One region of the Aeromonas sp. TS_SC_11 genome, then DNA from elsewhere that is predicted to be linked to it. Evidence: riboswitches for the same ligand, from Rfam matches in the RefSeq annotation. Region 1 holds a riboswitch; each other region holds the start of a gene.
What was found. A riboswitch is a leader RNA that binds a small molecule or an ion and turns the genes downstream of it on or off. The one in region 1 is predicted to bind cyclic di-GMP.

Region 1 (10,046 bases):
TGGTCAATAATCCTGCCATGCAGGTTGAGCGCGCCGCCAAGGAGTTCAAGGTCGTCAGCCGCAGCACTGACCCATAAAGGGATAATTAGCAATCCGAAATAGACTAAGCGCAACATACCCCCTCCTACTGAAATGAAGCAACGATCGTACCGGTCGCATAGAAATCACCAGCGTCGACTTCAACACCGGCAGGACTTACAGGCGCCGCAATAAAACCCCAGTCACCGATATTTCCCTGCATGGAAACTGGATACCAGTCATTCAGGTTGAGAGGCGCTCCATCCAGTTGCTTGAATTTTATACCCAGATTATTAATGGCATTTCCACCCTGATAGCCATCTCGAGTGGTTCTCAAATAATTTGAGTTAAAAGAAACCGGCTTGCCAGAAATCGCCAAATTTATTTTCATTGATGCATCTTTATCAAACACCCCGCCGCTACAAACAAAGCTTAGCGGAACTGTTTTTTCATAATTATTGCCATCCAAACCGACCCCAGGCAGATCACCAAATTCAACTTCTATTGACTGCCCGCCATTAATAGTACATTTTTCTGGTACATAAAGCACAGAAGACTTGATGACTATTCTTGACATGACGTCATTATTGAAGCCAACATCGGTTTTACCCAATCGACCAAACATCTCGACTATCTCATGGTCAGCAATTTGCACACCATTGATAATTGGCTTGCGAACGCGGAAGGTCACTTTTCCCTTGCTGCCACTTCTAAAACCAAATTGTGCAGAGCCATTTCTCTTGTAGCAAGTGAACCTACCCTGATTGGATTCTTCATTAAAGGGAGCCGTTACATATGCCTGACGACTACCTTCAATCCAGATATCAACCTTGAGATCCAGAAATTCATTCAACTTGACGAATCCACCGCCAACGCTAGGTAACCCTGCACTCATGACTGCTTTGTAATAGATTGGTTGATTGATAATGTCTTGGGCGGGACAGAATGCCGTACCAGGGTAAGTACCATTCAAATCCCACTTGAATTCTTTCGTTGCATTGACCTGGTTGGCTATATCTTCCTTTGTCAGTTCAATGTCATAGGTTTTTGTGGTTGCCCTAACCTCACCATTAATGGCCATCGCTGGCATGGACAAAAATATGACACCAAGTACGCCTGCACGAAATATCATGTTCATGTCCCCTTTATGGCTTTACAGGCATTGCCTGCGCACTGGTACTTGATATCCATATATCCGCCGTAATCGTTTACATAGCTGATAATGAATTCACTGCCCAACGTCTCGGGGATCTTGGCATCCAGCTCGGATTTGGGGGCCACCATAAAGGCAGAGAAGCCTTTAATGGATGTTTTCTCTTTGCCCTTGGGATGAGCCAGGCCGACATAGGTGACGTAGTAAGGGGTCGGGTTATTGACCTTCAGGGTTGTGCCCTGCTTGGTGATCGTCACTTGATCCTGCCAGACGGCACCACGCTCAGGGAGGATAGCCTCGGGGCGGTAGAAGAGCTTGATCTTGGATTGCACGGCAATCTGCATGACGTTGCTCTTCTCGCTCTTGGGCGGGATCTCGCGCAGGTTGAAGTAATAGATAGATTCGCGATCTTTTGGCAACGTCTCGATCGCAGGCACGGAGGCGATCCTGACAATCGACTTCTGATTGGCATCCACCCGCTGTACTGGCGGCAGCACCACGAAAGGCGAAGCGATCTTCTGCCCCTGGGCATCTTCAATCCAGGCCTGCGCCAGATAAGGCAGCTTCTGATTTTCGTTTTTGATGTTGAGACTGATGGATTTGGCCCCACCAGGATAAACGGCGCGAGTACGATCCAGCACAATCGCGGCACTGACGTTCAGTGACGTCATACCCAGTACGGCCAGACAGGTAAAAGAGAGCAGCTTTTTCATCGGGTTCCCATTACTTACAAGTGAGCGTCTTCATCGACAGATCGGTTACTTCGTGCGGTGCCGCTATCTTGCACTGACGGGCACCACCCCAGGAAAGTTCAAACGATTCATCCGGTTTTACTCCCGCCAGATAGACCAGGCCATCCTCATCCACGACGGAGAGTACCCGTCCGGCGTCATTGACGACGGTCGCACCGAAGGGCGGATAGGAACCATTGGGCAGCCTGACGCTGGCCAGCAACTTGAAGCCCTGGGCAATTTCAAAGGCATTATACCCAATCGCACCTTCCGTCAGGGTTCCCTGCTTGATGGCATTCATGGCATCTATGTCATCGCTCAGCTGGTCCACGTCGATACGGGTATCGCTCTTGCGATAATCGGTCATGTCGCTGATCACGGCCACGCCAAACCGGTTCGTCACCGCACGCCCATTATTGAAAGAGACATCGGCGACCTTGCCGGTATCTACCATCATGCGGGTTCCTCCACGTCGGGTCGCCTGATGCAAGGCGGCGCCATGTTCGGTCGCCGTCAAACCGCCCCGCATGCTGGCACCAACCGAGGTGTATTCGCTCTGTACGCTGTAGGCATTGAGGCTGACAGCGCCGATGTCACTGTTGTGGTTGTAATAACCTCGCGCGACCGCATGACCATTGCTCTGCACCCCGGCCCCCAGCTGATAGGTATCATCCGGCCGGCTGTAATCCTGATAGGTTGCCAGGTGGGTAACCTTGCCGTTGGAAGACTGCACGCTGTATCCCGCACTCTTCCTGTCCCCGATCGGCATGCTGACCGTCAGCATGACACTCTTGTCATCCTCATAATTCTCTGTCTTGGTCTTGTAAGCAGACAAATAGAGAGAGACATCCTTGAAACTGCCAATATTCACACTCTTGTTGATGGAAAGGCCGTAACGATCTTCCGCATCGTGATTCCAATAGGTTCTATGGGTGTAATCCATATACATGGTCAATGCCTTGGCGGCATCATCAGCCCAGAATGTCTTGTTGGCAGTAATGGTATATAGCTCTTTATCACCCCAGGTATTGTAATCATCACTCGATGCAACGTTATTATTTTCCAGTCGATCCTTGTTACTCAGGAACTGCGACATTGTCATGAAGTTATGTTGCGAGAAACGATAACCCGCAAAGGTGATGGCGCTGTTGTATTCATCGAACTGCTTGGCATAGTTCAACCGAAATGACTGGCCAATCTTGGTAGATAAACCCGGTAATTTCGCAATGGATTGGGTCAAGTCAGCAGAAATAGCACCGAATGCATACAGGTCGCGACCAATCCCCAGGCCCATGGAGTTATATTCGCCAGCAACCAGACTACCACCATAAAGAGACCAGGAGTTCGCCACCCCCCATGAGAAGTCCCCCGTCACAAAACCAGGACCATGGATATCGTGAGCAGAGTCACCCAGTTCTGATGGGGCGCCGACCGAGATGTTGTAGCGAACATACCCTGGCCGGGTCAAATAAGGCACGGTTGCCGTATCTACCTGAAAAGAGCTGACGCTGCCATCCTGCTCTTCCACCCGCACATCGAGGCGACCACGCACAGAACTGTCCAATCCCTGAATACGAAATGGGCCGGCAGGCACGTTGGTCTCATAAATGATGCGGCCAGACTGGGAGATGGTGACTTTGGCGTTGGTCTTGGCGATGCCGCTCACCTCGGGGGCATAGCCTTGCAAGCTGGGCGGCAACATGCGCTCATCATTGGCCAGATTGACACCTGTATAACGAAAACCATCGATCAATTGGGAGTTGAGCTGTTGTTCGCCCACGGTCAGCTTGGCGGCCATGGTCGACAGAGGCCGGTATGCGTAGAGACGGTTAAGCTCGGCTGACGACCGCTCGTCATCCCCCCAATAAGCGCTGGCCTGGTAATCGCCACGCAGGCGCCAGGGACCGTAGTTCGCCCCCAGGGTACCGTAACTGCTGAGGTTGCTGTTGGAGTAGTCGCGCCCTTCATTGACCTGGGCATTGAGGTTGTAATCCAGCATCAGACCAGTGACGCCGACGTCCCACTGCTCGGGCGGAATCCAGTTGGGGTCACTGTATTTCAGCCAGGCCTGGGGGACGGCAATCCTCAGCAAGCCGTTACCAATATCATTGGAGATGATGACCCCATCCAGCGCCAGAAGGTTGGCACACTGACCCTGATGCCAGCTGTCAATCTTGGCGATGGCTTCATCCGTCAGCGCCATCCTGGGAACAAGATCCTGAGGCAAGCAGGCAACGCCGCCCTTTCCCTTGCCGTCTTCCACTTCATAAAAAGGGATTTTCTGGAGTGGCAGCTTGTTCTTGTTGACCTCAATCTCAAGATAGTAATCACCAGGCAGGATATAACCTTCATCTGCAAACTGGGAAAGGTCTATCTTGGTTCGCTCGTCCAGATCAAGCGCATCAATATTAAACTCCGTTTCTGCCAACGCGTTATCTGCCACAGCCAACAGGCAAGGCACGCATAGCATAAAAGCCATTTTTAGATAATGTGTTCTAACAGAGTTTGATGTTGAAACGCTCATATATTCACTCTAGGGGTAACATAACGGTCTCACATAATGAGGTATCTACACTAAGCAATCGGGTTGCTTACATATAATTGAGTTCAAATAGGGCTGTATTGCTCGGATAGAACAACACTCCATTATTCACCCTCAAATCAAGTTCCATATCACGATTGACAATATCGGAGACAATAAAATATTCCCCAGATACCTTGTGATATTTCCCATCACTGACAATACCCAGTTCATCATTCACGACACCATGAACAGACATGGATATAAAAGGCAGTGAGGTATCCACTCGCCCTTCTATCTGACAACCACTGACTTTCAGTACTCTGTGGTTGGCTTGTTGCTGGGGAGTTTTTCTTTGTTCATCCAAAGTGCAGCCTGACTCGGCCAACCCATCCGTTACTTCATTTGCATACGCAGGCATTGCCATCATCACAACCTGCAACACGACTGGCACAATCATTGGAGTTTTCATGGTCAAGGCACGATGTGGGGGAAACCATGTGTGAAGTTGTGGTGGTTTGCACCACCACAACCCGTATCACACGTTAAGGCAGACTATTACTCGTAGGAGAGAGTAAAGTTGGTCACTGCAGTGAAGGCACCGGCAGTCAGCGGGTTGGCAGTCTGGTCGGCATAGCCTTTCAGCACGGCGCTGAAGGGCAGCTCGTTATCACCGTTCACCAAGTTGAAGGCAGTGGTAGGCTCGCCCAATACAATGGCAGCACCACCCGGAGCAGTCATCTTGATACCAGCACCTTTAGCTTGACCACCACCGATAATCAGCAGGCTCGGATCAATACTATCTTTGATGCCACTGAAGGTGACTTTTACAGCATCTTCATCAGGAGTGATTTCACAGTTCAGCAGTTTGATGCTGAACGGCTTGGAGTTGGACTCGCCACCTTTGACCAGCTCTTTGGTGCTGATCTGGCCCATTTCAACAACCTGGTCAACAGACTCGGGAGCAACGGAGCAAGGGGCATTGATAATTTCACCGTTAAAGGTGACTTTACCTGAACCAGCACCGCCGGCAGCAACAGCAGAGCCGCACAGCAGCATGGAACCAACACCCATAGCAACCAAAATTTTATTAGCGTTCATTCTTTATACCTACATTAACGTGTGTTTTATCTCATTACCTAAACCATGCTGGAGTCACAGTGTTAAATAATGAGACGATATGCCACACAGCTACTCTTGCATGACTTTTTCTTCATTAAGCCGGTGAAGATATGAGCCAGACAATCAGTTGCTCTGTGTATGTCCAATTTTATCAAGCCAAGGCAGAAGACCGTATCAAAGGCAGTTCCCGCTACCTTTTATATCTGCACGAATACATATCCATGTAAGCCGTGTAGAAATACTGCTTTCAACCTTTGCTTGGGAAACAAATTAACGACGTATTTGATGCACATCAAATACATTTTGATTTTTATAAATTCTTTTTTAAACACTTTAAAATCATACACTTACAATCGCAACGGAACACATTGAAATAACAAAATACCATTATCAGCACTGTATTGAACATTGGCGATATTAAATTAACCAATAACCTAATCACACCACAAATCAAATTAACAAAAAACCAACATTGAGCACGATAAATATACTCTCCTGGCCATGCTTCTGATCACGTCCAGGCAATCAGGCAATCAGGCAATCAGGCAATCAGGCAATCAGGCAATCAGGCAATCAGGCAATCAGGCAATCAGGATTATCTGAAGCTGCCTGTGATGCACAAGAGGTCACACCTTGCTCTCACGGCAGGGATAACATTCAAAGTTTCCATGTCAAATAACATTGGCTTTAAAACATCCGCAGTTGTTGGCTCACTCTTTACAGGAATTCATAACTATTAATTTAATTGGAAGGAAATAAAAAATCATCAATATGGAACAGGCATATTTTCCCACCAATACTAATCGGCACTTGTGAGGTGTGACTTATATCCCATCTTTTTTTATAGCGATTGATTTCTCAAAGTGGGGTGTTATCATCCGAACATAGAGTAAAGGGCAAACCGATCGAAAGGTCGGGACGCAAAGCCACCGGTCTAAGGGTGTAGATACCTAAGACAGCGGAGCTGCCAACTGAGAAGAGTGATGTCATGATCTAAATGCCATTCTCTTTGATTGCGTTGCCCTTTTCGTACAACGACATGTGACGAAAAGGACATAAAATGAACACTTGCATCCCCTCCACCGGTTCTGTCCGCAAAAGCATTATCCGTTGCGCCTCCTCAGCCGCCACCGCCTTGCTGCTTGGCGCTGCACTGTTGCCCGCTACCGCGTCAGCTTACGATGGCACTGTGACCCTGACTGGCACCATTTATGAATCACCCTGTGACTTTTCTGACAACAGCGTGACCTGCTATTCCGGCGCACAGCGCCAAACCCTGGATTTGGCCAGCCTGCGACAAACTGGCAGCCTCAACGCCATCAATGGCACCCTGAATTACAAGCTGTCAGAAGGCAGCAATAGCATGGCCATAGTGACCGTCAGTTACCTCTAGTTTCCTCCTGAGCCTGGCTCAGGATTGCTTGAGGATCAGGGCCGGCATACCGATTGGTTTGTCGGCAGCCTGCCTTGGTCACTATCAAAGCAACCTCTGTTGCCTCTGTGTCGCGTCCCTCTTGTCAGTCTCGGTTGCCCCTCTGCTCCGAATCCTCTCGATCTGTTTCCACTCCCTTTCACCCTTTCTTGGGTCACAGCGTCATGGCCACATAAACGCCTGGCGACCGCCAGTACAGAGCCTCCATACCATTCGGACATGAGGCCCACCTGCCCATGACACAGCAAACCTCAAACGAGAGCTGGATCACACTCACAGCGTGGAGGCTTAGATCCCCCCCAGATGGCAGATGAGTCCTTGCTATCGCTGCAGCCCCCAATGAGACTCAATGTATTTTGATAGATGCTAAATAAATGATTTATATGGCCTGATTGGTGAGTTGATACCCTTTTGGAACTAAGTACATTGCCCGCGATAACCACGCAGACTCTCATCCAAAGGGATAAAAATGAACAATCTGGGTACAAGGTTGCTGCTTCTGGCAGCACCGGGCCTGCTCGCCACCTCGGCGCTGGCCAATTACTCCCCCACCGACTGGCAAGCATACCGGCTGAACGGTGAATCGAGCCGCCAGCTGAGCGATCGCGTCACCGAAGTCACCTACGAGCTCAGCGCCCGCAATGACGATGCCCCCTATCAGCAACTGCGCGTCTATCGCCGCTTCGACTGGAACGATAGCGACCTCAGTGCTCTCGCGGAGCAAGTCTGCGGCGAGCCGCAGCTCAGGATTGAGCAGGGCTGGCAGATCCGTTACCTCAGCTGCGAGCAGGTGGTGCCGGCAGGCAAGGCCATCCCGGCCAGCAGCTATGACTATGGTTACGGCCTGGAGCAAGGCCGCTGGGAGCCACTGGCCGGCACTCCGACCGCACCGCGCCAGGATCGTATGCCGCTGGCCGAGCGCATCATACTGGGTCACAGCGAGCAGGAGCTGGATCGCTGCGAGCTCAACGCCCAGGGTCGCTGCGCCGAGCAGGTTTGGCAATATCAGCCACAAAACTGGCAGCAACTGAGCGTGCTGGAAGAGACGCCCAACGAGCGGGATGGCCGCCTCGAGCAGATCTTCTTCCGCCTGCAACCCGTGCCAGGCAGTCAGGCCGCCAGCCAGGTGAGCGAGATCCACGTATGGCGCAAGTACAGCTGGCAGCTGGACGAAACCAGGGCGCAGCAGGAGTGCGATGAACCCCAGACCCGCCAGGAAGGGGACAAGACCATCAGCTATCGGGTTTGCCGCCAGACCCTGCCCGCCGGCAGCGAGGTGCAGGTAGTACTGAAAGACACCGGCTATCAATACCCGGTCGGTGGCAGCGAATGGCAGACACTGCCGGAAACCGACGAGTGGCAAGAGAGCCGGGTGCTCAATCGCCCCATAGTGCTGGCCAGCAAGGAGGAGCAGCTCGACTGCCGTCGCGCCGATGGCCGCGCCTGCTCCGAGCCGGAGCAACCGGGCACGGATCTGCTGGATGCCGATGCCGCCAGGATAGTGCAGGACGCCAGCGGTCAGCCCGCTCCCGTCTGGCAGGAAAACTATGGCCACGATGACACCAAGCTGCTGGCCGTGTCACGGGGCATGCAGCGTCTGCTGGCGGCCAATCAGCCCGCCCATCCGGCCATGAAGCTGCTGCTCGAATATGTGCGCGCCCACAACTATCACAACTACGGCAAGCACAAGGAAGATGGCCCGGCCGCCGCCGAGGCGCTGGCTGAAGCCCTGACTGCGCTCGGAGCCCATCCGCTGCTCTATCCGGAGCAGGCCAGCGATGAGGTGGGAGCCGTCATGGGTGCCTGGAGTATCGCCCTGCATGGCCAGTTCAAGAGCCCGGCGGTGCAGAGCCGGTTCGGTACCCTGCTCGGCCAGTTCAACCAGATGCTGGCTTACAGCACCCGCCACGCCAGCGAGATCAATGGTCAGCATGCCTGGGCAACGGGTCTGTTCGATCTGCTCAACTTCCTCGACTTCGCCAGTGACTACAGTGATGCCTTCGCCGCCGATTTCCGCCAGCAGGATGGTGAGCTGCGCAAACAGCTGCACGCCCTCGGCATGAGCGAGCTGTCGCTGTGGCAAGGACGGGATGGCAAGGATCTGTTCCTGCTCAACAATGTGCTGGATGCCTACACCCGCCTCTATCGGGTCGCCCGTTATACCCGTCCCGACGAGAGTGAAAACTATCGCAAGCTGCTGGATGGTTCAGTCATCGATCTCATCCGTCATCACAGCCTGATCCCGGGTGGCCAGCAGAGCCAGGATCTGCTGGAAGACATGTCACTGACACTCTCCACCTACTATCTGACCTACACGGATCGCACCAGCGAAGCCTGCATCAGCGGCGAGTTTGCCGGTCTCTGCACCCCGATACGGCTGGAGGATGTGCTGCCGTTCGAACATACCTGCTCGCCGACCCTGCACCTGCGGGCCCAGGAGCTGAGCCAGGATCAGGCCGACGGCATCTGCCGCGAGCTGGGCGCCGAGGAGCAGCAGTTCCATCAGCAGATGGAAACCGGTTGGCAGCCGGTGGCGGATGACAACAACGAGGCGCTGGAGCTGGTGATCTTCAACTCCTCTGCCGACTGGAAACGCTACGGCGGCGCCCTGTTTGGTGGTGTCTCTACCGACAACGGCGGCATCTACATCGAAGGAGATCCGGCTCGCCCCGGCAACCAGGCCCGCTTCTTCGCCTATGAGGCTGAGTGGAAGCGCCCCGCCTTCCAGGTGTGGAACCTGCGCCACGAGTATGTGCACTATCTGGATGGCCGCTTCAACCAGTACGGCAGCTTCGGTCACTACCCGCTCAATCGCACCACCTGGTGGTCGGAAGGGCTGGCGGAGTTCATCGCCCACGGTCAGTGCTTCGCCCGTGGCATGGACAATGTAGCGGGTCGCCCGGCGGCCGAACGACCGAGCCTGGCCGACATACTGCACCTAGATTACGACAAGGGTGGCGAGATGGTCTACTCCTGGTCCTATACGGTGCATCGCTTCCTGAACGAGACCGGCCGCGGTGCCAGCTGGCTTGCCATGGCCCAGGCCCTGCGCAACCCGGACCAGCAGCA
Region 2 (10,046 bases), 1.2 Mb from region 1:
TTCGCCACATGACGGTGTTCGAGAACGTGGCATTCGGCCTGCGGGTCAAGCCGAGGTCAGAGCGTCCCACCGAGGCTGTCATCCGCGCCCGGGTCAAGGAGCTGCTGGATCTGGTGCAGCTCAGCCATGTGGCCGATCGCCACCCGACCCAGCTCTCCGGCGGTCAGCGCCAGCGGGTCGCCCTGGCCCGCGCCCTGGCGGTGCAACCCAAGGTGCTGCTGCTGGATGAGCCCTTCGGTGCCCTCGATGCCCAGGTACGCAAGGAGCTGCGCCGCTGGTTACGCGAACTGCATGACGAGCTGCATGTCACCAGCCTGTTCGTGACCCACGATCAGGAGGAGGCGCTGGAGGTAGCGGATCGGGTGGTGCTGATGAACGCCGGCCGGGTCGAGCAGATAGGCACACCGGCCGAGGTCTATGACCAGCCCGCCAGTGCCTTTGTGCACAGCTTTCTCGGCAGCGTGAACCTGTTTCGCGGTCGGGTGGCAGGTCAGGGGCTCGGCATTGGCGAACAGTGGCTGGGAGGCCCCATCAGCTCTCATCTGGCGGAGGGCAGCGCTGCGATCGCCTATGTGCGTCCCCACGAGCTGGAGATAGTGCCTGCGGATGCAAGCGGGGGGATCCGCGCCACCATCACCCGACTGCTGCCCATGGGGCCCCGTATCCGGGTGGAGTTGCGTGGCATTGGGGATACAAACGGTGCACACTTCGAGGCCGAATTGAGCAAAGAGGCGGCCAGGGCATTTGCCCCGGGGCAGGGGGTGCGACTGGTAGCCAGGCAGGCCCAGCTCTATCCGGACTACCAGATTTGATGGCCAGGGTTTGCATCCAGGCGAGAGCGACTCGCCGCCATCCTATGCCAACCGACAGGATCAGGGTGTGACCCTCTTATCGCGATAACAGTATCAGGCTTGCAGTCCGGCACAGGGTCGGGCTGGCAATAACAAAAACGGCGGCGGGACCAACCCGACCGGCCAGTCAGCGCAGGAGGCGATGGCGTGAATTTTCAGCAGTTACGCATTATACGGGAAGCGGCGCGGCGGGATTACAACCTGACCGAGGTGGCCAATGCCCTGTTTACCTCCCAGTCCGGGGTCAGCCGCCATATTCGCGAGCTGGAGGAGGAGCTGGGGATAGAGCTGTTCATCCGCTATGGCAAGCGGCTGCTCGGCATGACGGAGCCCGGCAAGGAGTTGCTGGTGATCGCCGAGCGCATCCTCAATGACGCCAACAATATCCGCAAACTGGCCAGCACCTTTGCCAACCGCGAGTCCGGCAGGCTGCTGGTGGCCACCACTCACACCCAGGCCCGTTACGCCCTGCCGAGGGTGGTGAAGGCGTTTCGCGAACAGTTTCCGCTGGTGCAACTGGAGCTGCGTCAGGGCAGCCCTGAGGAGATAGTGCGGCTGGTGCAGACCGGCGAGGTGGATATCGGCATCAGCAGCGAGCGGCTCGACAAGAGCGAAGGGGTGGTGGCGTTTCCCTACTACCGCTGGCATCACAACATAGTGGTGCCCGAGCAGCACCCCCTCACCGCCGAGCGGGAGCTGACACTGGCGGCGTTGGCACACTGGCCCATCATCACCTATCAGGCCGGATTGACCGGACGGGCGCGGGTGGATGAGGCGTTTGCCGAGGCGGGGATCACGCCGCAAATATTGCTGACTGCCCAGGATTCGGACGTCATCAAGACCTATGTCGAGCTGGAGATGGGGGTCGGCATATTGGCGGACATGGCATTCGATACCCAGCGCGACAGGGGGCTGGTGCAGCTTGACGGCAGCCGGCTGTTTGCGCCACACACCGCCTGGATCGGGCTCAAGCAGGGGCAGTTCCAGCACAACTTCGCCTGGCAATTTATCCAGCTCTGCAATCCGGAGCTGGCGCTGGCAGACATTCAGGCCCGCGCCATGGGTGGTGAGCCTGTCATCGACTACCAGATCTGAACCTTGCCAGACGATGTGAAACGGGGAGCCAGTGGCTCCCCGTTTTGTTGGCGGCGAGGGCGCGCAGGACAGTGACACACATGGCGGTCACCAAGGGCCTCATATGAATTTTTTCGCTTAGGTTTGCCGCTTTACTTCGTTTGTTATCACGCACTTTGGTTACAGGATGGAACAAGTGACTGACAACAGCCGACATATTCAGGATAAAGCATGCCGTACAGCTACCTATCACATCTGCGTTGCAGCAAGACCGGCGATATCCATGATGCCGATCAGCCCCAGCAACTGAGCCAGGTGGGGGCACCCCTGCTGGCCAGCTACGATCTCGAGGCCCTGAAGAAGGTTTGGCATCCGGCCGCTCTGCTAGGTCGTCCTGCCACCCTGTGGCGTTATCACGAGCTGCTGCCGGTGCGTGACCCCGCCCAGGTGGTGACACTGGGGGAAGGATTGACACCCTTGTTGCCCTTGCGCGCACTGGGCAAGCAGGTCGGCATTCCGGATCTCTGGATGAAGGATGAGAGCATCATCCCCACCGGATCCTTCAAGGCCCGTGGCGCAGCCGTTGGCATTTCCCGTGCTCGTGAACTCGGTGTCACCCATTTTGCCATGCCCACCAACGGCAATGCGGGAGCCGCATGGGCTCTTTATGGTGCCCGTGCCGGCCTGCGCAGCACCATAGTCATGCCACAGGAAGCCCCGGCCATTACCCGCTTGGAAACATCCCTGGCGGGTGCGCGTCTTTATCTGGTGGATGGCCTCATCAGCGATGCGGGCCGCCAAGTCGCTCAGGCTGTGGTGGATCAATCCCTGTTTGATGCCTCTACCCTGAAGGAGCCCTATCGGATCGAAGGCAAGAAGACAATGGGGCTGGAGATCGCCGAACAGCTGGGTTGGAAGTTGCCAGATGTAATCATCTACCCCACAGGTGGCGGGGTTGGTCTCATCGGCATCTACAAGGCGCTCCGTGAGTTGCAGGAATTGGGCTGGGTCAAAGGGGACCTGCCCCGACTGGTGGCGGTGCAGGCGAGCGGTTGCGCACCCATAGTGCAGGCCTGGCAGCAAGGGGCCAGCGAGTCGAGCTTCTGGCCGGATTCCCAGACCCTGGCCTTTGGCATCAATGTGCCCAAGGCGCTGGGAGATTTTCTGGTGCTCGATGCGCTCTATCGTACCAATGGTTGTGCCATCGCTGTGGATGACAGGGCGATTAAGGCAGAGATCCGCCAACTTGCGTCCCTGGAGGGGAGCTTTGTCTGCCCTGAAGGGGCTGCGGCTTTCGCCGCCGCCCGCCAACTGCGGGAGAGTGGCTGGATCAAGGGGGGTGAGCAGGTCGTCGTGCTCAATACGGGGGCTGGGATCAAGTACCCGGACGCCATCACTGTGCTGCCCCAGCGACTACGCCGTGACGGGAGGATACCGGCATGACGTTCGACTGGTCTTTTATCCTCGGCACCCTGCCCGCGTTCGGCAAGGCGGTCTGGGTCACACTGCAACTTGGCGCCATGGTGATCTTTACGTCGCTGGGGGTGGCCCTGCTCAACGTGGCCCTGCTGAGCTTGCAAAAGCCACTGCTCGCCGTGTTCATCCGCGGCTATGTGGAGCTGGCCCGCAACACACCGCTGCTGATCCAGCTGTTCTTTCTCTACTTCGGGCTGCCGGCGCTGGGGCTATCGCTGTCAGGTTTTGCCACTGCGGTGATCGCCATGACCTTCCTCGGCGGTGGTTATCTGACCGAGGCGCTGAGAGCCGGTATCCAGGCCGTGCCCACCAGCCAGTTGGAAGCGGGCCGGGCCATTGGCCTCTCCCGCTGGCAACTGCTGCGCCACGTGCAACTGCCCCAGGCCTGGCTTGCCAGCCTGCCGGCACTGTTTGCCAACTTCATCTTCCTGCTCAAGGAGACGACAGTGGCCTCGGCGGTGGCGGTGCCCGAGCTGCTCTACACCACCAAGAACTACATAGCCCTCTACTACAAGACCTACGAGATGCTGGCTGTGCTGACCCTGATGTGCGTGCTGATCTTTCTGCCGCTGTCGCTCGCTCTGCGAGTTGTTGAAAGGAGGCTGCAACATGGTCAGTTCGGTCACTGAGTTGCTGGGCCAAGCCCTGCCGCTGCTGGCAATTGGCGCGGGTCAGACCCTTGCCATCTCCCTGCTCGCCATCCTGTTTGCAACCCTCGGCGGTGTCGCTTACGGCGTGCTGGCGCAACAGGGCGGACGACTGACTCTGGGCTTGCTGCGGGTTTATCTGGAGCTGTTTAGGGTGGTGCCCGTGCTGGTGTGGCTCTACCTCTTCTTCTTCGGGTTGCCGATCTTCTTCGGCCTCGATATTCCGGCCTTCTGGTGCGCAGTGCTGGTACTCGCGCTTTGGGGCGCCAGCGAGGTGGGGGAAGTGGTGCGCGGCGGCCTGGGATCCTTGGCCCGTGGTCAGCAGGAGGCCGGGTTGGCGCTCGGACTCTCGACCTGGCAGCTCTATCGCCACGTGCTGTTGCCCCAGGCGTTGCAGCGGCTGACGCCGCCGACCATCAACATCTACACCCGCATCATCAAGACCAGCTCGCTGGCTGTGCTGATCGGGGTGGTGGAGGTGATCAAGGTGGGCCAGCAGATCATAGAGCGCACCTATGCCTCCGTGCTGATCTACGGCTTGCTGTTTCTGTTCTTCTTTCTGGTCTGCTATCCGCTCTCGCTGGCCTCGCGCCGACTGGAGCAAAAATGGGGTAATGCGGTATGACACCTCTGCTTGAACTTGAGCTCGTCAGCAAACAATTCGGCCAAAACCGGGTACTGGACGGGGTCAGCCTCGCGGTGAACCCCGGGGAAGTGATCGTCATCCTGGGGCCGAGCGGCTGCGGCAAGAGCACACTGCTGCGCACCCTCAACGGGCTCGAGCCGATTCAGGGGGGCGAGATCCGCTTCGACGGCGTGCTGCTGGATGGTGCCACCGACTGGCAGCGGGTGCGCCAGCGTATCGGCATGGTGTTCCAGAGCTATCACCTCTTCCCCAATCTGACGGTGCTGGAGAACGTGCTGCTAGGCCCCCTTCAGGTGCAAAAACGGGAGCGGCAGGAGGCCCTGCTGCAGGCGGAGCAGCTGTTGACCCGCATCGGTCTGTGGGAGAAGCGCCACGCCTATCCGCGCGAGCTCTCCGGCGGCCAGCAGCAACGCATCGCCATAGTGCGGGCCCTGTGCATGAACCCCCAGGTGATGCTGTTTGACGAGGTGACCGCCGCTCTCGATCCCGAAATGGTGCAGGAGGTGCTGGAAGTGTTGCGGGATCTGGCCGGCAGCGGCATGACACTGCTTATCGTGACCCACGAGATGGCGTTCGCCCGGGCGGTGGCGGATCGCATCGTCTTCATGGATGGCGGCCATATTCTGGAGCAGGCCGCGCCCCATCAATTTTTCGATAACCCGAGGAGCCAGCGTGCGCACCAGTTCCTCGCCAAGTTTTCTTATACAGATGTCATCAAACGAAAGGAGTCAGCATGAAAAAAATCACCTCGGTTCTGTTCAGTGCCCTGATCGGCCTGGGCCTTGCCAGCGGCGCAGCCCAGGCAGCGGACGGTTCCCTCGACAAGATCAAGGCGCGGGACAAGCTCATCGTCGGCGTCTTCACCGACAAGCCCCCCTTCGGCTACGTGGATGAGAAGGGGAACTACGTGGGCTTCGATACCGATCTCGGTCGCCGCTTCGCCAAGGATCTGCTGGGAGACGAGAACAAGGTCGAGTTCGTGGCGGTGGAGCCCGCCAGCCGCATCCCCTTCCTGCAGAGCGACAAGGTGGATCTGATCCTCGCCAACATGACGGTGACGCCGGAGCGGCGCGAGGTGGTGGATTTCACCAACCCGAACCTGCGAGTGGCGGTACAGGTGCTGGTGCCGGAAGGGAGCCCGGCCAAGGGATTAGGCGATCTGGCGGACAAGACCCTGATTGTCACTACTGGCACCACAGCCGACATCTGGCTGACCCGCAATCATCCAGATTGGAAGGTGCTCAAGTTCGAGAAGAATACCGAATCCCTGCAGGCGCTGGCTCAGGGCCGTGGTGATGCCTACGCCCAGGACAATCTGGTGCTGTTCAGCTGGGCCAAGGAGAATCCGGGCTACCGGGTGCTGCCCGAGAAGCTGGGGGCGGAAGACCCCATAGCGCCAGCGGTGAAGAAGGGCAATATCGAGCTGCGTGACTGGGTCAATGACCGCCTCGCCAAGCTGGGTGAAGAAAAGTACCTGCTCAAGCTCTACGACCAGTATGTGCGCGACAAGTTGAGTGCCGATACCGACCCCAACGACGTGATAGTGGAAGGGGGAAAGTGGCAGGGGTAATCCTGTTGAAAGAGTGAAAAGTGTGCTGAGAAAAGTGAAGTGTGTGAAGCGTGAAGTCCTGGTTCCGTTGGTCCGCAAACCGCAAGGTTTGACCTTTCAGGCGTCCCCGTTCGGGGGACGCTTTTTTTATTTGCCGCGCTTGTACGTATCCGTTAAGCGCAATCCTGGCATCCTGCCAGTTGGTGTCGATACCCGGCTTATCCGGGCGGGCGCTGGCCGACGTCAGGTCGGCAAGCCCGCCATCGACTACCCGATACGAGCCTTGCCAGAGTACGTAAAACGGGGAGCTATTGGCTCCCCGTTTTGTTTATGGCGTTATCACTCTGTGCCGGATCAGTTCAGAGCAATCCAGGCATCCTGCCAGTTGGTGCCGATACCCGGCTTATTCGGGCTGGCGCTGGCAGAATCAAGGTCCGCTCTCGACTTTCAGAACTGGCTCAGTTCAACGCAATCCAGGCGTCCTGCCAGTTGGTGCCGATACCCGGCTTATTCGGGCTGGCGCTGGCAGACATTCAGGTCCGCTCTCGATTTTCAGAACTGGCTCAGTTCAGCGCAATCCAGGCGTCCTGCCAGTTGGTGCCGATACCCGGTTCATACTGGGTGGCGCTGGCCGACCACTGGCTGCACCAGCCTCGGTAGGGGAAGGGCTTGCACTGATAGACCTTGCCGTTCTTGGGTTGCAACACCTTGGTGCCGTCCGTGTAGGAGGTCAGTCCCTGCGGGAAGGTGAACTGGTAGTCACCGCCACCTGCCGAGTCCTTGAGCATCAGGTCCAGGGTCTGCTGCAGGGCTTCGCCCCCCGCCTTCGGCTTGGCCTCGATCACCAGTTGGTGGTGACCCGCGCTGAGCCCGGTGAGCGGCATGGTGAAGCTCTGGCTGCTGTCCTTGATGTCGGCGGCAGACTGGCCCTTGGCCACACCACCATGGTCATACAAGGTATTGGTGACAGTCAGGTCCCCCTGGGCAGTGATGGTGAAGTCGAGGGTCACCTTGCCGTCGTCGAGCAGGTATTCGCTCTCCAGACCGCTCACGCTGATGTCGTTGCCCACCGGCGGTTGCAGCTGTTCGAGCTGGATCTCGACCCGTTCCAGTGCGCTGCCTGCCTTGAGGTAGACGGGGTTCTGGCCGTAGACGGGGTTGAACTGATTGTCGGCGTTCTGCTGACCGGCGCGGATCTGGCTCTGCTCCGCATTGATCTTGCTGGCCAGGGCATGTGCCCAGTTGTTCTTCTGGCCTTGTTCCGTGGTGGTGATGGTCAACTCGGTCTGCAGATCGGGGCGCACGCCATTGGCGTCGAACACCAGAGCTCTGGCCTTGTCACCGGCCGCCAGATCGGTGGAGGGATAAATGGTGCCCCCCTGGCTCCAGCTCAAGGGGGGCTGGGTGCCGCCCTTGAAGTTGGCATCGATCAGGTTGTAGAAGCTGTTGCTGGTATCGCCCACTTCCCACACCCCCAGGATCAGCTGATAACCGGTGCGTTCCGGCAGGTTGCAGTTGTGGGTGACCTGCTTGGGCGGCTGTACCATGTTGCCATCCACCACGCAGAAAGGGGTGAGATCGAAGGCGGCACGGGTCAGCGGCTGGTTCGGGTTCCAGTCCTGTTTGGTGAGGTAGTAACGCCAGTTGCGGGTGACATGGTTGGCGGTGAAGGTCCAGCTGATGGCGAATGGCCCGGCCTATACTTCACGCCTGGTCCAGCGATCGCTGGTCTGGGCGTTCAGCTCACTCCAGCGGGAGCTGCCCGCCGAGGCAATCTGACCATCCTGAGGGCCTGATTGCGGGAAGCCGGAGGGGCCTTCCACGCTCTGGGGTTCCCATTGCACAGCGCCACACTGGCTGTTGCCACCTTTGTTGCACAGGTAGTTACGGCTCTCGGGCTGGCTGATGTAGCCGTGGGCGAGTACGCCACCACTGGCCAGCAGCGCCAGCGCTGCCGCGACGTGATTGAGTTGGATTTTTGCTGCCATACATTCCTCTGTTCGATAGATGTGGGCAGTCAAGTTGGCAGGGGAGTTCCCCGATACACACCTGAGTGTGGCAACCCCGCTATCCTGGACGACATGTCTTTAGACCGGAGGCTTTGCGTCCTGGCCTTTCAACCAGTTTGCCAAATGACTACATAAAGGGTCATGGTGTCGCACCTTGCGACACTACCATCATGACTAATTTTGATTAGTTAATTAAGTGTAAATGTTTACAGCTTGACTCATCGGAGTAGAGCTAAAACTTAATGTTATGTTTTTAATGGTGTATTTAATCGACAAGCTAGGCTGAATGTCGCCCATCATGTCGATAACATGCAAAAATTCGACATTTTTCATCAATGAAAAAATCCTCTGCCAGCGGGCTGGCAGAGGATGAATTGCGACAGTGCAAGACGGATCAGTGGCGAGCGCGGGGGCGTTCGGCCTGATGTGATTGCTGATGCAGCGGGGCCAGCCGCTGTGCCAGGGTCTGATCGATGGCAGTGCCCAGTTTGAACACCGACAGCCGCTCATCCAGACTGCGGGAGAGGTCTGCCAGCAGCTCGCTCTCTTTCGCCAGATAGGTGGCGGATTGTGACATCTCCTGGGCCGAATCATTGATGCCACTGACGTTGCGGTTCATATCCTCGGCCACCACGCTCTGCTGTTCCGCCGCTGTGGCTATCTGGATCGCCATGTCGCTCACATGCTGGATGTGGTTGACGATGAGGGAGAGATCCTGCCCTGCCTTTTCGGACTGGCTGACGCTGCTCTCCGCCAGCTTGCGGCTGGCATCCATGGCACTGGCGGCGGTCACTGCCCGCTGCTGCAATTGGGCTATGGTGCTCTGTATCTCCTCGGTGGACTGGCGGGTGCGGCTCGCCAGCTGGCGTACCTCGTCAGCGACCACGGCAAAGCCGCGTCCCTGCTCCCCGGCCCTGGCTGCTTCAATGGCGGCGTTGAGGGCCAGCAGGTTGGTCTGCTCGGAGATGGCGCTGATGACGGCGGTCACCTCGCTTATCTGCATCACTCCCTCCTTGAGCTGATTGACCTGCTGGGTGGCCTGTTCCACCTCTGTGGCCAGCGCCTGTATGCCATTGACACTGGCATGCACGTCACGGTTGCCCAGCCCGGCCTCGCTGGTGGCTTCCTGGGTATCCCGGGCGGTATTTTCGGCGTGACCCGCCACGTCGGCAATGGTGGCGCTCATCTCATTCATGGCGGTGGCGAGCTGGGAGAGTTGATCCCGCTGGCTGTTGACCGCCTGATTGGTCTCCTCCGCCGAGGAGGCGATCCGCAGGGCGGCATCTGCCACGTTGCGGGCCCCCTGGCTGGCCTCGATCAGGGCGTGGCGAATGGCGTCGAGCCCCTGGTTGGTGCAGGCGGCGACGACCCCCATTTCATCCTTGCCGTGTACCGGTATGCTGATCACCAGATCCCCGGCCGCCACCTGCTGCATGGCTCGCTTGATCTCGGCCAGGGGATTGACGATGGAGCGGCTGATGGCAAACCCCAGCAGCCCCATCAGCAGGATCACCAGCAGGGTGGCGCCGCCCATCAGCTGGTACTGGGACCAGATGGTGGCCTGAATGTCCTGCAGCAGTACGCCAGAGCCCAGGATCCAGCCCCAGGGCTGATAGCCGGCGACCAGCGACATCTTCTGGGCGGCATCACCGGAGGGTCCGATCCACTGGTATTCAAGGCGGCCATGCTGGCCCCCCTTGCCGAGTTCCACCATGCGTTGCCAGTGATCCCCGGCTGTCTCGGTGCCGCTCTGGCCCATCTGCTGGCCAACCAGTTCCGGTTTGACGGGGTGTA
Region 3 (10,046 bases), 1.5 Mb from region 1:
AAATATTGTGAAGTCAGCGGCTTATTTCACTGTGCTGGATCAAAAAGCGGGAGGCTCATGGCCTCCCGTTTTGTCACTCCTTGAGGGCGAACCCTTGGCCCTGCCGGTCATACCGATAGATGGCCTGACCGTAGGAGCGGATCTCCACCCGCTGGATACGGCGGTTGTCATCCACCAGAATGAACACCGACTTGCCCGATTGCAGCCGGGTCAAAGGGCGGTCCGGCCCTTCGATGGCAATCAGGCGACTGAGCTCGGCGCCTGGCAGCTCGAACTTGCGCCAGATGGAGTAGAGGGTTTCACCGGCTTGCACATCGTGCTGTAGCCAGCTGCCATCTACTTTCTCTTCGACCGGTTTGGCGGCCGAGGTGCCATTGCCAGTAGTCAGCGCTTCGGCTGGCACGGCCAGCGGCACGGCGAGCGAACCGGACGGGGCGGTTGTCGGCATGGCAGGCGCAGGTTCCCAGGCCAGCAACAGCAGCCAGATGGGCACCAGCACCAGCAGGCCTATGGTGTGTTTGCGGGGCAGCGGGTTGGCCAGCTTGAATTTGCCCGCGCCGGCCTCCTGGCCGCGTTGGCCAAGGCCACGCATCCCTTGGCCGATGCGCTGGCGCAGGGGCAGGGTAGCGGCATTGATACGATGGAGCAGGGATCCTTGTGATTCGTCTTGTCGACGCTGCTGGGCTCGTCTGTTATGGCCACGTGGGCGACGGTCCGGGGTGGGCACGGCATTTACCTCTCACTACATTGCCTGCCATCAGGCAAATTCGTTGCCTATGGTAAACGGACTCGCCCCCGAGGGGGAGAGTCCGAGAGAGGAAAATTGTCAGCTGAGACGAAATTGTCCCAGTAATTGCTGCAAACGCTCGGCTGCCTGACGCAATGCCTGGCTGGCTTTGGCCGTTTCGGTCGCATCCTGAGCGATGTCGTTGGCCAGTGCGTTGGTTTTTGACAGATTGCCGGACACCGTCTCGGAGACGGAGCTCTGCTCCTCGGCGGCGGAGGCGATCTGATAGGTCATGTCGTTGATGGTAGAGATGGCCTGATAGATGCTGGCGAGCGCCTCTTCCGCCAGATCCGCCTCGCCCACCGCCTGATGGGTCAGCTGCTGGCTTTGATTGATGGCGCTGACCGCATTGGCCGAGCTGAGACGGATTTTCTCGAGCAGCTCCTGGGTGTTCTGCACCGCCTGCTGGGTGTTGCCCGCCAGCTTGCGCACCTCGTCGGCCACCACCGCAAAACCTCGGCCCTGTTCGCCTGCCCGTGCTGCCTCTATAGCGGCATTGAGCGCGAGCAGGTTGGTCTGATCGGCAATGCCCTGGATCACAGTGAGTATGTTGGTGATCTGCTCGCTGTCGTGAGCCAGCCCCTCGACCACTTCGGCGCCTTTGCCTGCTTCGGCCGCCACCTTGTGCATGGACTGGATCACCTGCTGGAAGCGTACCTTGCCCTGATCCGCCGCGCTCTGGGCCTGCTTGGCCGAGTCTGCGGTGTTGTTGGCGTGGGTGGCCACTTCCTGGCTGACATAGGACATCTCCTGTACCGCGGTCAGCATCTGCTCCATCTCCGCCTGGTGATGCTGCAAGTTGGTGTCGGTCTGGCCTGCAATGCGGTCGGTATCACCGGCGTGGCGGTTCACCTCGCTGGCGGTTTTCAGCACATCCCCCAGCAGCACCTGCAGCTTGTCGATGAAGCGGTTGATGCCCTTGGCGAGATCCCCCAGCTCGTCGACGGATCGGGTGGTGAGGCGCTTGGTGAGATCCCCCTCGCCATCGGCAATGTCATCTACCAGGCTGACCATCTGGCGGATGGGGCCCGTGATACTGCGCGCTATCATCAGCATGGTGGCCAGTGCCAGCACCAGTACGACAAGGGCACCCACCAGTTGCTGGGTCATGGCAGCCCGACTCATGTCGCTTAGCTGGCTTTCCAGCTGATCGGCGCCCGCCAGTACCACCTTGTAGGGCAGGGTGACTATGATGGCCCAGTTGCGGCTCATGCCTGGTACCATGATGGGCACAGAGATACGAAACGACTCGTCCAGCTCCTGACGCTGTACTTCCGGTTTCAGATATTGCTGCCACTGGTTGCCGAGCAGCTTGTCGGCCCGGCTGCCAAGCAGGCTGGCGTCACCGCTGGTGCCCGTGATGACGCCGGCGGCGCTGACGATCAGGGTCTCGCCCTTGCCGTCATAGATGTTGCTGTTGAGGGACTGGGCCTGACGGCTGATGGAGTCCACAGCCAGATCCAGCGCGGCGATCCCCTTGAACTTGCCTGCCACCATGATGGGGGTGGTGATGGTGCTCACCAGCACCTGCTGGCCGTTGATGTCCACCTTGAAGGGGTCGATGAGGCAGGAGCGTCCCTCCCGTTTCGGGCAGGAGTAGTAGTCGTTGGCCGGGTTGCCGAATTCATCCGGATCGGTCTTTTCGATGGAAAGCAGCAGGTCTGTGCCTATCTGGTCCTTGTCACGATAGAAGTAGGGCACGAAGCGGCCCTGACTGTCGCTGCCCAGCGCGCTTTGACCGGCGAAGGTGGCGTCCTGGCCGTCGAAGCCGTTCGGCTCGAAGCCGGCGAAGGCGCCATACAATTGTGGTTCGAGCGCGAGCTGCGCCTTGAGCAGGTCGGTGGCCTGCTGGCGATCCAGCGGTAGCTTGCCCTCTTGTTGCAAGGCGAGGGCACTGGCCATCTGCTGGGTATAGGAGAGTCCCTTTTGCAGCAACTGTGTGATGGTGGCGGCCTCGGCCCGTGCGTTGGCACTCACTTTTTGCCAGGCTTCTTGCTGCAGGGCGGCGCGACTGGAGCTGATGGTCAGCTGTTGGGTCTGTTGACCGGAATACTGGTTGAGCAGGATCAGTATGACCAGGGCTGCGGTCATGGCGATCCCGGCCATGACCAGAATTCGATTCTGGATAGAACGGAACTGCATCGTCTCTTCCTTGTGTCGTGAGAAGTAGTGTGAGAGTTGTTTGGATATCGGCCGGAGGAGGCAGCTCTCCAACACTCCCCATAGCAAATCGGAAATGCCGCTTCGGTTTTGCGATCCCCCTCAAATATCAGGCTGCAGGCGGCCGGGCAGCAAATTTAACCCCCTACTTTAGCCCGCAACGGCCTCATGGTTTTCCCATCCGGGATTCTGAGTGCTAAAATGCGACGGTTTTTTCTAACGAATTGGCCCAAGGCCCTCTACACAAGGCTTAAAGATGAAAGTCAAAACCCGTTTTGCTCCCAGCCCGACCGGCTTTTTGCATGTCGGCGGTGCCCGTACCGCACTCTATTCCTGGTTGTTTGCAAAGAGCCAGGGCGGTGAGTTCGTGCTGCGTATTGAGGATACCGACCTGGAACGTTCCACTCAGGAGGCGATCGACGCCATCATTGAGGGCATGGAATGGCTGGAGCTGAACTGGGATGAGGGCCCCTACTACCAGACCAAGCGTTTCGACCGCTACAACGGCATCATCGACGAGATGCTGACCGATGGCCGTGCCTACAAGTGCTACTGCTCCCGTGAGCGCCTGGACGCGCTGCGCGAAGGCCAGATGGCCAGCGGCGAGAAGCCCCGCTATGACGGCAAGTGCCGTGATGCTGCTCACGATCACCCGGCCGATGCGCCGCACGTTATTCGCTTCCGCAACCCGACCGAAGGCTCAGTGGTATTCGATGACCACGTCCGTGGCCGCATCGAGTTCGCCAACACCGAGCTCGACGATCTCATCATCCGCCGCACCGATGGCGCGCCGACCTACAACTTCTGCGTGGTGGTCGATGACTGGGACATGGAGATCACCCACGTGGTGCGTGGTGAAGACCACATCAACAACACCCCGCGCCAGATCAACATCTACAAGGCGCTGAACGCACCGGTGCCGGAGTTTGCCCACGTCTCCATGATCCTGGGCGACGACGGTGCCAAGCTCTCCAAGCGCCACGGCGCTGTGTCCGTGATGCAGTACCGTGATGACGGCTACCTGCCGGAAGCGCTGCTGAACTATCTGGTGCGTCTGGGCTGGTCCCACGGTGATCAGGAGATCTTCACCCTGGACGAGATGATCAAGCTGTTCAGCCTGGATGCCATCTCCAAATCCGCCTCCGCCTTCAACACCGACAAGCTGTTGTGGCTGAACAACCACTACATGCGCAGCCTGGATCCGGCCTATGTGGCCAAGCATCTGGCCTGGCACATGGAAAACCAGAAGATTGACACCAGCAAGGGCCCATCACTGCCAGAAGTTGTTACTCTGCTGGCCGAGCGCTGCAACACTCTGGTAGAGATGGCCGCCCAGAGCCGCTATCTGTTCGAAGATTTTGAGGCGATCGACGAAGCGGCTGCCAAGAAGCACCTGCGCGGCGTCGCTGCCGAGCCGCTGGCGCTGGCCAAGGCCAAGCTGACTGCGCTGGACACCTGGACCACCGAAGCGCTGCACGAGCTGATTGAAGCCACTGCCGCCGAGCTGGGTCAGGGCATGGGCAAGGTCGGCATGCCGCTGCGCGTGGCCGTGACCGGTCTGGGTCAGTCCCCTGGCATCGACGCCGTGATGGCGCTGGTGGGTAAAGAGCGTGTGCTGACTCGCATCGATCGCGCGTTGGCGTATATCGAAGCGCGCATGGCCGCCGAGTAAGTCGCCTGCTGCCGCGACGGGTCGCAGCCGGATAAATTGTTTTCCGCTGACAATAAAGGGCTCCCGCAAGGGAGCCTTTGCTTTTCGCGGTTAACCAGATTTGTGACATAAAACAGCGAGATAGCGGCAAGGTTGCCGGTAAAAACAGCTAACTGCTTGAATTTTGACTAAACGCTCCAGCCGGTGTTATTTTTGGGTTGACAGCAAAGCGGGTGATGCCTATCATGCGCCTCCGTTGCCGGAGATAACTTCGTCAGCACCGAGGTGAGTTGGGGTTATAGCTCAGCTGGGAGAGCGCTTGCATGGCATGCAAGAGGTCCGCGGTTCGATCCCGCGTAGCTCCACCAAATTCTCCTCGAACAATCTGGAATCAAAGGGGTTATAGCTCAGCTGGGAGAGCGCTTGCATGGCATGCAAGAGGTCCGCGGTTCGATCCCGCGTAGCTCCACCAGGTTCCTGATTGAAGATAAAGTACCCAGGGCAGTGCGGTGTGTATCACCCATGCCGACCTTTGTGGGGTTATAGCTCAGCTGGGAGAGCGCTTGCATGGCATGCAAGAGGTCCGCGGTTCGATCCCGCGTAGCTCCACCACTATTTGCGACAGATGGCCGCCAGAACCATTTGTTGAGTACGAAATTCGGGGTTATAGCTCAGCTGGGAGAGCGCTTGCATGGCATGCAAGAGGTCCGCGGTTCGATCCCGCGTAGCTCCACCAATATTTACGACAGATGGCCGCCAGAACCATTTGTCGAGTACAAAATTTGGGGTTATAGCTCAGCTGGGAGAGCGCTTGCATGGCATGCAAGAGGTCCGCGGTTCGATCCCGCGTAGCTCCACCACATTCTTGTGACAAGAAGCCAAAAGGCCACCGTTATCGCGGTGGCCTTTTTGTTTTGGCTCATTTTGTTGGCGTCCGGTCGTCTCCTGTCCGTAAAAAAGCCCGCATCGCAGCGGGCTTTTGGCATGATGGCACAGCCGCATCAGTTGCGGCGACGACGCCAGGCCAGGGGCAGCAGGGCCAGCAACAGGGCGCTCATGGCACCACCACCGCCGTTGCTCTCTTCCTTCAGCTTGAGGTCGACGATGATGGGATCATGGTCGGAGGCGCTGAACGGATTGTCGGACTTGATCATGTCACCGCTGAAATCACGTCCGTACTCGAACAGGTTGCTCTCGAACGAATTGATGTGCCAGTCTGCGACCGCGATTACCTTGCTGGCCAGTGCCGGGTTGGCGAGGGCATAGTCCAGGGTGCCGAGTTCGGCCTCGTAGCTGTAGGAGATAGCCTTCTCCTTGTTGAACCTGACATTCATGTCGATCAGGCCATAGCTCTTGCTCACTTCGCTGCCCGTCTGTTCATAGACTTGCTCGCCGAGGAAGGTCCGGGAGGCGGAGACTATTTTGCGCTGACCTTCGGTCGGCACATAGTCGGTCAGCACCCGGATCGCATCTTCCCTGGCGTAGGAGTTGAGGTCACCCACCAACATGACCATACCCGGCAGCGTGTTCACCGCTTCGCCCAGCACCTTGGCAGCACTGACCCGGAACTCGGTACACTTGCCCTGCAGATCGGCCGGCTCCTTGCCGTCCAGGTTCTCCAGGCAGCCGGATCCCTTGGATTTGAGGTGGTTGACCACCAGGGTCAGCGGCTCCTTGCTGCCCTCGACGGTGAAGCTCTGCACCAGGGAGTCACGCTGGGAGGCCTGTTTCTCGACTCCTTTCGCATCCTGGTATTTCTGTACCGGCAGCGTGATGACGCTGGCATCCCCCTGCGGCGTCAGCTTGGCGGGCCGGTAGATCATGGCCACCATGATGGCGTCGCCGCCGAAGAAGCGCTCGTCGCCAAGCCGCGCCTTGGGCAGGGCCACGAAGGCGTACTGTTTGTCGGCTTCCTTCTGTTGGGCGTTGAGGCTTTGCACCAGATCACTGATGGCGGAGTGGCTGTCAAAGCCGTTGTTCTCCATCTCCATCAGGCCGAGCAGATCGGCATCCATCTCAGTGATGGCGTTGACTATCTTGGCGCGCTGTTTCTGGAAGTCCTCCAGGTTTTTGGCGCCGCGGTTGCAGCCCTTGGCGCTGTCCGCATCCGCCTGATCCTTGCACAGCACATTGAGGGCCCCCCCCACGCTGGAGTGGCTGGTGAAGTAGTTGAGCACGTTGAAGCTGCCGATACGCAAGTCGGTGCCATCGGCACGGGCCGGTGCGCTCTGGCGATCGTTATCGCCGGTGCGCAGCAGATCGCCGGCGGTGATCACCTGATCCTGCGGCACTATCAACCGGTATTCGTTGTAGCTGTAGCCCACCAGCGCATCCAGATTGACCGGGGCATCGCCGATGCGCAGATAACCCTGCTCCGGATCCCAGCCCGGCAGCCAGGGCAGTTTGCCATCGGCGGCCTTGAAGTCAGACTCGAGGAATACCCGGTTGCGGGCGTTGGCCCTGGCCAGCGCCTTGGCTTCCTTGCTGTCGGCATCGTGCAACTGGGTCGGCTTCATCAGCGGTGCCTGGTGGGAGAGCACCAGATTGTTGCGCCGGGCGGCGTAGTCATAGCTGAAGTTGCGGCTTACCTTGAGCGCGCTGTCAGCATCGAGGCGTACCCGCATCCCTTCGTGACGCTCCAGTGCCCGGGCCAGGGTCTCGTTTTCCAGTACCCGCAGCGGCACGGCGGCAGGCACAGAGCCCTGAGCGAGAACCTGCAGACGCGGGGCGCTGCTGTCAACGACCGGCTTGAGCTGGGTGTGGTTGTAGTACTCCTCGACCTTGGCCTCCAGACAGACTTCGGCACCCGGCTTGATGTCCGGGTACTTGCTGGCGAAGTTTTTGTCGTTGAGGTAGACGAAGATGCCATCCGACGTCTGGGGATTGTCATCCCCTTGCAGATCCTGCAGGTAGAAACCCTTGTTGAGACTCTCACCAAGTGCCGTGACCACCGCCTTGACCGTGACGCTCTGGGCACTCTCGAACTTGCCATCGGGGATGAGGGGACTCTTGCCACCAATGCCCTGAATGACGGGGATGGGAGTGAGGGCACTGTCAGCCGGGCAGCTGAAGCTGGCGGCATGGACGGACGGGGACGCGAGCGCAAGCCCCACGGCCAGTGACAGCAGGGTACGTGTTCCTTTCATAACGGTTCCTTTTTTATTTTTTGCCAGTGTTTCCATAGCCTTGGCAGCTTGACCAAGGGCGCGCATTGTCACATTTCTGGCACGTCATACCAGTGAGCCAACGCACATTACCGGGATGCAAATGAGGGCAGTGCTGGTTTTTTTGACCTGACTAACGTTATGAAATTAATGACAAAATCATTAATTCACTGTTCTCGGGAAAGTGTGATCTGGCTTGCATCCACATATTTTTCTTCGAGAATGAAGATTGAGACTCTGCTGGTTGATTCCTATACTCGGCTTGTTCCTCACGGAACCCAGGTAAAGGGCAAACCGGTCGAAATGCCGGGACGCAATGCCTCCGGTCTCCAGATCAGTCGATCCAGATAGCGGGGCTTCCCAGGGTGAAGGTGGTGTTTGTGGCACGTCCATTGCCAGTTGTCTGCTCCCATCACGCCGGTTGCGCTTGTTCTTTGCCCTGGTGACCAATGCCAAGACAAAACAAGGAAGATAACAATATGCAACAGACCTTAAGGCCCAGCAGGCTTGCCATGCTGGTGGCCCTGGCTGCCATGCCCGCTTGGGCACAAGCCGCTTATCCCGCCTATCAGGCCGGCACCGCTTACAAGGCTGGCGATGTGGTCAGCAACGCAGGCGCTCTCTACGAATGCAAAGAATTTCCCTACTCCGGCTGGTGCGGGGCATCCCCCTATCACTATGCCCCCGGTGTGGGTGCTGTCTGGGCTGATGCCTGGAAGCTGTTCAACGACGGCGGCACGACTCCGGGCCTTGGGCTGGCAATCAGTTCGCCCGCTCTTGGTAGCGTTTTCAACGAAGGTGTACCCGTGGCCCTGGCGGTCACCCTGAGCGGCAACAGCAGCGCCCTGGTCAAGGTCGAGTATCTGATCGATGGTCAGCCGGTGGCGGTGAGCAGCGGGGCCCCCTGGTCGGCCAGCTGGGTCGCTACCGGTGTCGGCCCCCATCAACTCAAATCTCGTGGGCTGGACAAGAATGGCACAGTGCTGAGCGAGGCGGATGCCAGCTTCAGCGTCAATGCCGTAGTCGCGCCAGAGGCGCCCGGGGTGAGCATCAGCAGCCCGGCCAATGGCGCCAAGGTAACTCTGGGGCGTAGCGTGGCGGTCAGTGGCAATGTCACCGATGCCAACAATGACGTGGCCAGGGTCGAGCTCTATGTGGATGGCAAGAAAGTCGGTGAAGACGTCAGCGCCCCCTGGCAGGTGAGCTGGACGCCCCAGAGCAAGGGGGCTGCCGCCCTCAAGCTGGTGGCGACCGACAAGGAAAATCTGGTGGGCGAGTCTGCCCAGGTCGATGTGCAGGTGGAAGAGGCGGCGCTGCCGCCCACCGGTGGCAACCTCTCTTGTGACATTCGCCAGATCTATCGCCCGGACGGTTACGAGTGCATGGGGGATGACCACGCCCGCCGGGTGATCGGTTACTTCACCTCCTGGCGCACTGGCAAGAATGGCCTGCCCGCCTACCTGGTGAACGACATCCCTTGGGACAAGCTCACCCATATCAACTACGCCTTCGCGGCTGTGGACGAGCAGAGTCACCAGATCAAGGTGGATGATGCAGCCACCAAGCTGACTTGGGATGGTGTGCCGGGCGCCGAGATGGATCCCGAATTCGCCTATCAGGGCCACTTCAACCTGATCTCCAAGTACAAGAAGCAGTATCCGGACGTGAAGACCCTTATCTCGGTAGGGGGCTGGGCCGATACCCGCGGCTTCTACACCGCCACCACCAAGGGCGACTGCTCGGTCAATACCGCCGGCATCAACGCCTTTGCCGATTCGGCGGTGAGTTTCATCCGCCAGTACGGTTTCGATGGGGTGGATGTGGACTACGAGTACCCCACCTCCATGAAGGATGCAGGCAACCCCAACGACTTCCCGCTCTCCAACCAGTGCCGTGCCAAGCTCTTTGCCAACTACGAGGTGCTGATGAAGACACTGCGGGCGCGGCTCGACAATGCCGGTACCGAGGATGGACGCAAGTACATGCTGACCATTGCCTCACCGGCGTCAGCCTACCTGCTGCGCGGCATGGAGAACTTCCAGGTCACCCAGTATCTGGATTACGTCAATCTGATGACCTATGACTTCCACGGTGCCTGGAACCACTTTGTCGGTCACAACGCGGCCCTGTTCGACAACAATGCCGATCCCGAACTCTCCCACTGGGGCGTATATAATCAGGCCCAGTTTGGCGGTATCGGTTACCTCAACGCCGCCTGGTCGGCCCACTACTTCCGCGGTGCGCTGGCGGCCGGCAAGATCAACGTGGGTGTGCCCTATTACAC

Region 2: it holds a riboswitch for cyclic di-GMP, as region 1 does, so the genes downstream of both, gbpA (N-acetylglucosamine-binding protein GbpA) here and AC1P02_RS07555 (hypothetical protein) in region 1, are expected to answer to the same signal.
Region 3: it holds a riboswitch for cyclic di-GMP, as region 1 does, so the genes downstream of both, AC1P02_RS00460 (glycosyl hydrolase family 18 protein) here and AC1P02_RS07555 (hypothetical protein) in region 1, are expected to answer to the same signal.

Annotation. Positions count from the first base shown of each region.
Region 1 is NZ_CM170470.1:1,603,793-1,613,838, reverse strand. It holds gene AC1P02_RS07585 (fimbrial protein) at 1-116, opposite strand, end outside; gene AC1P02_RS07580 (fimbrial protein) at 125-1,150, opposite strand; gene AC1P02_RS07575 (fimbrial biogenesis chaperone) at 1,153-1,884, opposite strand; gene AC1P02_RS07570 (fimbria/pilus outer membrane usher protein) at 1,895-4,426, opposite strand; gene AC1P02_RS07565 (hypothetical protein) at 4,494-4,883, opposite strand; gene AC1P02_RS07560 (fimbrial protein) at 4,982-5,524, opposite strand; cyclic di-GMP riboswitch class I at 6,431-6,517, shown strand; gene AC1P02_RS07555 (hypothetical protein) at 6,606-6,938, shown strand; gene AC1P02_RS07550 (collagenase) at 7,447-10,046, shown strand, end outside.
Region 2 is NZ_CM170470.1:407,343-417,388, reverse strand. It holds gene AC1P02_RS01875 (sulfate/molybdate ABC transporter ATP-binding protein) at 1-812, shown strand, start outside; gene cbl (HTH-type transcriptional regulator Cbl) at 999-1,946, shown strand; gene AC1P02_RS01865 (threonine synthase) at 2,157-3,368, shown strand; gene AC1P02_RS01860 (amino acid ABC transporter permease) at 3,365-4,030, shown strand; gene AC1P02_RS01855 (amino acid ABC transporter permease) at 4,011-4,673, shown strand; gene AC1P02_RS01850 (amino acid ABC transporter ATP-binding protein) at 4,670-5,431, shown strand; gene AC1P02_RS01845 (transporter substrate-binding domain-containing protein) at 5,428-6,264, shown strand; partial or broken gene gbpA (N-acetylglucosamine-binding protein GbpA) at 6,807-8,231, opposite strand; cyclic di-GMP riboswitch class I at 8,298-8,383, opposite strand; gene AC1P02_RS01835 (methyl-accepting chemotaxis protein) at 8,647-10,046, opposite strand, start outside.
Region 3 is NZ_CM170470.1:100,476-110,521, reverse strand. It holds gene AC1P02_RS00505 (LysM-like peptidoglycan-binding domain-containing protein) at 74-727, opposite strand; gene AC1P02_RS00500 (methyl-accepting chemotaxis protein) at 827-2,929, opposite strand; gene gltX (glutamate--tRNA ligase) at 3,204-4,619, shown strand; tRNA gene AC1P02_RS00490 (tRNA-Ala) at 4,891-4,966, shown strand; tRNA gene AC1P02_RS00485 (tRNA-Ala) at 4,995-5,070, shown strand; tRNA gene AC1P02_RS00480 (tRNA-Ala) at 5,135-5,210, shown strand; tRNA gene AC1P02_RS00475 (tRNA-Ala) at 5,259-5,334, shown strand; tRNA gene AC1P02_RS00470 (tRNA-Ala) at 5,383-5,458, shown strand; gene AC1P02_RS00465 (ExeM/NucH family extracellular endonuclease) at 5,600-7,744, opposite strand; cyclic di-GMP riboswitch class I at 8,041-8,126, shown strand; gene AC1P02_RS00460 (glycosyl hydrolase family 18 protein) at 8,242-10,046, shown strand, end outside.